DNA from 2 places in the Vreelandella neptunia genome. Region 1 is predicted to be linked to the other one. Evidence: predicted binding sites of a transcription regulator. Region 1 holds the regulator's gene; the other holds the start of a gene.

Evidence for each region. The regulator sigma-54, encoded in region 1, starts transcription at its own class of promoters, with help from an activator protein. The targets are predictions, from matches to a motif close to TGGCACNNNNNTTGCTNT.
Region 2: a site for sigma-54 is predicted at 1,709-1,726, ahead of SR894_RS06180 (HAD-IIB family hydrolase). Genes of this name have one in related genera too.

Annotation. Positions count from the first base shown of each region.
Region 1 covers NZ_CP140255.1:1,605,615-1,609,252, forward strand. Annotated here, with positions in the region: gene rapZ (RNase adapter RapZ) at 1-302, opposite strand, end outside; gene SR894_RS07305 (PTS sugar transporter subunit IIA) at 385-855, opposite strand; gene hpf (ribosome hibernation-promoting factor, HPF/YfiA family) at 860-1,168, opposite strand; gene SR894_RS07315 (RNA polymerase factor sigma-54) at 1,266-2,681, opposite strand; gene lptB (LPS export ABC transporter ATP-binding protein) at 2,811-3,578, opposite strand; gene lptA (lipopolysaccharide transport periplasmic protein LptA) at 3,590-3,638, opposite strand, start outside.
Region 2 covers NZ_CP140255.1:1,354,928-1,358,565, forward strand. Annotated here, with positions in the region: gene SR894_RS06175 (OmpA family protein) at 1-107, shown strand, start outside; gene SR894_RS06180 (HAD-IIB family hydrolase) at 1,820-2,728, shown strand; gene SR894_RS06185 (glycosyltransferase family protein) at 2,775-3,638, shown strand, end outside.

The DNA of each region.
Region 1 (3,638 bases):
GCAGAGTAGCGCTCAAGCAGTATGCGTGCGTCGGTAGTTAGGTAAATCACTTGAAAGTCGATTTTACGCTGACGCAACTCCTCTAACAAAGAGGGTAGGCGCTCCAGCGCTCCCGGCAAATTGCGGGCATCAATACTGACCGCCAGATGGGTGCGATCGCCCTGGTCACGCAGTTCATCCACCAATGATCCCAGCAGCATAGCGGGGAGGTTGTCAATCGCGTAGTAGCCAAGATCTTCCAGCGCTTGCAAGGCGATAGATTTACCTGACCCGGAGCGGCCGCTAATGATCACCAGTTGCATAGAGTCTCTCTTTGCTTTGATCAAGCTGCGTTGAGGGTGGTGAGCGAATAATCTGCTGTGCCCTGAACAGGCTTTCAGACCCTTAGGTCGCTGATTGCTCGCGAATTTTAGCGGTAATCAGCTCGAGCAGTTCGCGCTGGCTGGCTGCTTTACGCAGCTGCTGGCGCGTGTCCGCATCATTCATGATGGTCGCTACCTGCCCCAGTAGTGAGAGATGCGTGTCATCTGCCTCTTCGGGTACCAACAGGACAAATACCAGATCTACCGGATCGCCGTCGATAGCATCGAAATCGATTGCTTCAGCCAGCTTTAAAAACCCGGCGATAGGGGCGGTGCAGTGGGGGCTCCGCGCATGGGGAATAGCCACGCCGTTACCAATACCCGTACTACCTAAGCGCTCGCGGCCGATTAAACGGCTAAACACTTCTTGGCTGTCCAGGCTGGGGATATTTTGGGCAATAAAGGTGCTGTAAAACTCCAGCACCCTTTTTTTGCTACCCCCGGGTACGTCATACAGAACACGTTCCGGGGGGAGTATGGTTTCCAACGTCATTGAATTAACGCACACCAGCGCCTTGGGCGCGAGCTTGTGCTTTTTCCTTGTGTTTAACGAGTTGACGGTCGATTTTATCCGCTAGCGCGTCGATAGCGGCGTACATATCACTGTCTAGGGCTTCCGCATGTAAGTCAGCACCTGCTGCGTGCAGCGTACAGGCGGCCTGCTGGCGCTCTTTCTCCACTGATAAGGTGACTTGCACCGTAGTTATATTGTCGTAATGGCGCTCTACACGCTCAAGCTTTTCGTTGACATAGTCACGCAAGGCGTCAGTCAGTTCTACGTGATGACCAGTGATATTTACTTGCATTGACGTGCTCCTTATCCATCGGACTGTACTTCGATTGTAACCCTTTTTGCCGCGTTGCAAAGCCCTTGTCGAGAGTTTCCCTGAAACGTTAGCGAAGTTAGCGCAAACGGCGCCGTTCACTAGATGAGGGAATGCCCATGGCTTCACGGTATTTCGCCACCGTACGACGCGCCACTTGAATCCCTCCCTCGCCTAACAGCGTCACTAAGCGACTATCTGAAAGCGGCTTGCCGGGCGGCTCCTCTTGAATCAGTTTCTTGAGACGTGCCCGGATGGCAGTGCTGGAATGGCTATCGCCATCTTGACCGCTCACCTGGCTTGAGAAAAAGTATTTGAGTTCAAACACGCCTCGAGGTGTATGGATATATTTTTGCGTCGTTACCCGTGAAATAGTCGACTCGTGCATCTCGACGGCTTCGGCAATATCGGCCAGTATCAATGGCTTCATGGCTTCTTCACCGTGCTCCAAAAAGCCAATCTGGCGGGTAATGATTTCGCGACCCACACGCAGCAGCGTATCGTTTCGGCTAGAGAGGCTTTTGATCAGCCAGCGCGCTTCCTGGAGGTGTTCTTTGAGAAACTGATTGTCCTGGCTCTTGTCCGCTCGCTTAATCAAGCTGGCGTAGTCCGGCTGAATGCGCAGCCTTGGCAGGGCTTCTGGGTTGAGTTCTAAGTGCCAGCCTTCGTTATCGTGGCGCACGACTAGGTCGGGGGTAACATAGCTATCGTCGGTGTCGCCGTAAGCGCTGCCTGGCCGTGGGTCTAGGCTGCGAATCAGTAGGATGACGTCGGTCAACTGTTCGTCGTCGAGCCCTAGGCGGCGCTTCAGCAGGCGCATATCGTCTTTACCAAGCGCTTCGAGAAACTGCCGCACTAAACGGCGAGCGGGAACCAGCAGTGGCGTATCATCGGGGAGGGCGGCGAGCTGCAGCATCAAGCATTCACGCAGATCCCGGGCAAAGATGCCGGTCGGCTCAAACTGCTGGAGCTTGAGCAGAATGGTTTCCACTTCGCGTTGACTAAGCCCGTCAATGCCCTGGGCGCGCAGGCCTTCACGGATGTCGTTGAGCGGTTGGGTTAGGTAGCCGTTAGCGTCGAGCGCGTCGATTAAACTCTCCGCGACAAGCTGCTCGCGGGCGCTAAAATCGGTCATGGCAAGCTGCCATAGCAGGTGGCCATGCAGGCTTTGCCCTGCTGCCTGACGCTCAAAATCAGGGCCTTCGCTGCTGCTACCCCCCTGACTGCCCATATCTTGATAGGTATCTGACCAGTCGCTATCTACCGAGAGCTCAGTAGGGATGCTCTCTGACCACTCTTCTTCCTTAGGCTCGCTGACAGCCTGCTCACTAAATTCATCTTCCTGCTCCAGCATGGGATTGGCATCAAGTGCCTGCTGAATTTCTTGACGAAGATCCAGCGTAGAGAGTTGCAGCAGCGCAATGGCCTGCTGCAACTGGGGCGTCATGGTCAGCTGTGTGCCGATACGCAGTTGGAGAGAAGCTTTCATGACCATCTGAGAACCACTCGTTAATCAGAATGCTCCACCCTAGTGCGAGTGAGTGCTTGGCGCAAGTGCAATAAGCATGCCATTGGTAGTAAAGTTGTTTTAAAGCGCTATTTAGGGGCGATGAAGGCGAAACTGTTACAGACGAAAATCGGCGCCCAAATACACGTCCCTTACTTTTTGATTGGTGAGAATCGAAGCCGGCGAGCCACTGGCGATGATTTGCCCATCGCCGACGATATAGGCGATATCGCAAATATCCAGGGTTTCACGCACGTTGTGATCAGTAATCAGCACGCCGATATGGCGCTGTTTAAGCGCACGAATAATGCTTTTAATATCACCTACCGAGATGGGGTCAACGCCCGCAAAAGGCTCATCAAGCAGAATAAAAGCGGGCTCTGTGGCTAGCGAACGGGCGATTTCTACACGCCGGCGCTCGCCCCCTGAAAGGCTCATGCCCAGGTTGTCGCGGATATGGGTAATATGGAAGTCTTCGAGTAGCGCTTCCAGGCGCTGTTCGCGGTCGCTGCGACTAAGCTCTTTGCGGGTCTCGAGTATCGCCATAATATTATCGGCAACCGAGAGTTTGCGGAAAATAGATGCCTCTTGAGGTAGATAGCCAATTCCCGCCGCTGCGCGCTCGTGCATGGGGGCGCGGGTTAAATCCACATCGTCGATACCCACCTTGCCAGCGTCGGACTTGACTAGCCCAACGATCATATAGAATGAGGTGGTTTTACCCGCGCCATTGGGGCCCAGGAGCCCAACGACGCTGCCTTGGCAGATTTCCAAATTGATGTCTTTAACCACACGGCGGCGTTTGTAGCTTTTAGCCAGGTGGTGGGCATAAAGGGTTTTGTTCGGTGTAAGGATGTTGTTCGGCGTAGTGTCAGCAGTTGCCACAGCTTGACTCCCTATTGTTCAGGCTGAAGGGTCATACGTATGCGCTGGGGCTCGCTGCCG
Region 2 (3,638 bases), 250 kb from region 1:
GTTTACGCGCCGTAGGCTTGGCAGCAACAAAACCACTTGAAAGCAATGCCACCGCAGAAGGGCGTGCACGTAATCGGCGGGTTGAGGTGGTTATTCATGTTGAGTAGTAAATACTCACTGTTGCAAGGTTCTATTAAATTGTAGGGGGGGCGCTTCCAGCGCGCGAAGGGGGCCGCAGGCGCCCCTTAGTGTCTTCCGGCTGGAAGCTAGAATGGTCGCGAGCTAAAGCTTCCTCCCACAACACCATACAGCCCCCACAACACCCTACAGCCAGCCCTAAGCCAGAAGCTACTTGTAGGAGGGCGCTTCCAGCGCGCGAAGGGGGCCGCAGGCGCCCCTTAGTGTCTTCCGGCTGGAAGCCAGAATGGTCGCGAGCTAAAGCTCCCTCCCACAACACCCTACAGCCAGCTCTAAGCCAGAAGCGACTTGTAGGAGGGCGCTTCCAGCGCGCGAAGGGGGCCGCAGGCGCCCCTTAGTGTCTTCCGGCTGGAAGCTAGAATGGTCGCGAGCTAAAGCTTCCTCCCACAACACCCTACAGCCAGCACTAAGCCAGAAGCGACTTGTAGGAGGGCGCTTCTAGCGCGCGAAGGGTGCCGTAGGCGCCCCTTAGTGTCTTCCGGCTGGAAGCCAGAATGGTCGCGAGCTAAAGCTCCCTCCCACAACACCATACAGCCATCACTAAGCCAGAAGCGACTTGTAGGAGGGCGCTTCCAGCGCGCGAAGGGTGCCGTAGGCGCCCCTTAGTGTCTTCCGGCTGGAAGCCAGAATGGTCGCGAGCTAAAGCTTCCTCCCACAACACCCTACAGCCAGCACTAAGCCAGAAGCGACTTGTAGGAGGGCGCTTCCAGCGCGCGAAGGGTGCCGTAGGCGCCCCTTAGTGTCTTCCGGCTGGAAGCCAGAATGGTCGCGAGCTAAAGCTTCCTCCCACAACACCCTACAGCCAGCGCTAAGCCAGAAGCGACTTGTAGGAGGGCGCTTCCAGCGCGCGAAGGGTGCCGTAGGCGCCCCTTAGTGTCTTCCGGCTGGAAGCCAGAATGGTCGCGAGCTAAAGCTCCCTCCCACAACACCCTACAGCCAGCGCTAAGCCAGAAGCTACTTGTAGGAGGGCGCTTCCAGCGCGCGAAGGGGGCCGCAGGCGCCCCTTAGTGTCTTCCGGCTGGAAGCTAGAATGGTCGCGAGCTAAAGCTTCCTCCCACAACACCCTACAGCCAGCGCTAAGCCAGAAGCTACTTGTAGGAGGGCGCTTCTAGCGCGCGAAGGGTGCCGTAGGCGCCCACTAGTGTCTTCCGGCTGGAAGCCAGAATGGTCGCGAGCTAAAGCTCCCTCCCACCACTAGCTTTGGGCACCGGGGCAGTTGTCTATTGTAGGAGGGCGCTTCCAGCGCGCGAAGGGTGCCGCAGGCGCCCTTTAGGTGAGGAAAAAAAAGCCCGCCGGGGGAGGCGGGCATCAAAGGGCTTGGCTCACTGCAGCCCACTGGAATCAGGTGAGGGGTGTACAGGATCACCAGTGGGTACAATTTCAGTATAGCTATTTATGAGACGTTGCCAAGACCTGTGACGTTTTTTTATAGCTTTATTTTCCCTCGTGATTTTTCTTGCACTTATTTGGTGCGTTAATACTGCCTCTTTTTGGTGCTTGCGAGTGTTGCGATACATTTTTCCCGCAAAAAAGTCCTGTAACCCTCTGTTGAATCGACACTTCTCTGTTTTGGCTTATGAATTGCTATGCTTTCTATAGCAATTAATAGCTGGCCATAGCTATTTAGGTGTCCGAGACATGACGTCTTAACGAAGCGTTAAGGCCGAAGAGAGGTAGTGCTATGCCTGAATCCGTCCAGTCAACCCCTTCGGTTGATCCTGCTCTGCAGCCACGTCTGGTAGTGACCGATTTAGATGGCTCGCTGCTAGATCATCACAGCTATGACTTCAGTCCCGCGGCTCCCTGGCTTGCCCGCTTAAAGCAGATGGGGGTGCCGGTAATTCCGGTGACCAGTAAAACCCGTGCCGAACTGATTCCGCTGCGCGAAGCCCTGGGTCTCACGGCAACGCCGTTTATTGCTGAAAACGGTGCGGTTATTGGTCTACCGCCAGGCTGGTGCCATGCGCGCTTAGACCGCCCAGGCAGTGGCCGTGATGGCGTCGTTATCAAGCATCCTGGTGTGGATATTGGCTTTATTCGTGCCCGGTTGAAGGTTTGGCGCGAGCGTCTGGGGATTCGTTTTACTCGCATGGGAGAGATGAGCGTCGCTGAGGTGATGGAGCTCACCGGGCTTGATGCGGTTCGCGCCCGGGACGCACGGCAGCGGGAAGGTAGTGAGCCGCTGCTGTGGCAGGACTCCGAGGCAGCTCTAGAGACGTTTCGCACCGCTTTAGAAGGGGATGGGCTACAGCTTACTCAAGGCGGGCGCTTTTGGCATGTGATGGGACGCTCCGCCGATAAAGGCAGTGCCGTCGAGTGGCTGGTCAAGCGCTTTACTGCGTTAAGAGGCCGAGCGCCCCTTTCATTGGGGTTAGGGGATGGGCCAAACGATATCACCATGCTCGAAGCGGTGGATCAAGCGGTGGTAATTCGAGGTTGCCATGACTTAGCCGTAGAACCCAGCAACGCTTCTATTTACCGCACGGATGCAACAGGGCCGACCGGCTGGGCCGAGGGGGTGGCCTACTGGTGGGGGCGAGATGACCGCCGTTTAGCGACGGCGGAGAAGGGAGATGTCGTGATCCTTTGAGTACAGTTCTTTGAGTCCAGTACTTTAAATCCAGGGAGGTAAGCGCATGAGTGACTTTCATCAAAACGGTATTATTACGGACTTTCACAACCTTACCCGGCGTTCGGTGGAAGCGCTTGAACAAGAGCTGTGTCAGTTTGCTCGACGGCGTCCAATGGGGCTGATTTTGCCGTCGCTTTTTTCTGAGCTGGAAGGGCCGGCGCTGTCAGCAATCGTCGATGAGCTGGTTAAAGTCCCGTACCTCAATGAAATTGTCATTGGCCTGGATCGAGCCGATCGCGAGCAATTTTTATATGCTCGGGACTTTTTCTCACGCCTGCCGCAGCACACGCGCATATTATGGAACGATGGCCCACGGCTGCGTGCCCTGGATGCGGAGCTGGAAGAGCATGGTTTAGGCGCGTTAGAGCCTGGTAAAGGGCGCAATGTCTGGTATTGCGCAGGCTATATGCTGTCGTCAGGGCGCTCGACGGTGGTAGGGCTTCACGACTGCGATATTTTGACCTATGAGCGGGGGCTACTTGCGCGCTTGATGTATCCGGTGGCACACCCTAATTTCAACTACAGCTTCTGCAAAGGTTATTACCCGCGTATTGCCGAGGGCAAGCTGAATGGTCGCGTCTCACGGCTGTTAGTCACGCCGTTGCTGCGGGCGCTTAAAACGGTTTGCGGGCCGATGCCCTACCTCGATTATCTGGATAGCTTTCGCTACCCGCTGTCAGGTGAGTTTGCGATGCGTAGTGAAGTGCTCGAGGGGATTCGTATGCCCGCAGACTGGGGGCTGGAAATTGGCGTTTTGTCGGAGTTACAGCGCAACTACTCCCTGCGCCAGCTCTGCCAGGTGGATATTGCCGATGCCTACGACCACAAGCATCAGCCGGTTAGCGAAGATGATCCTGATAGCGGCTTA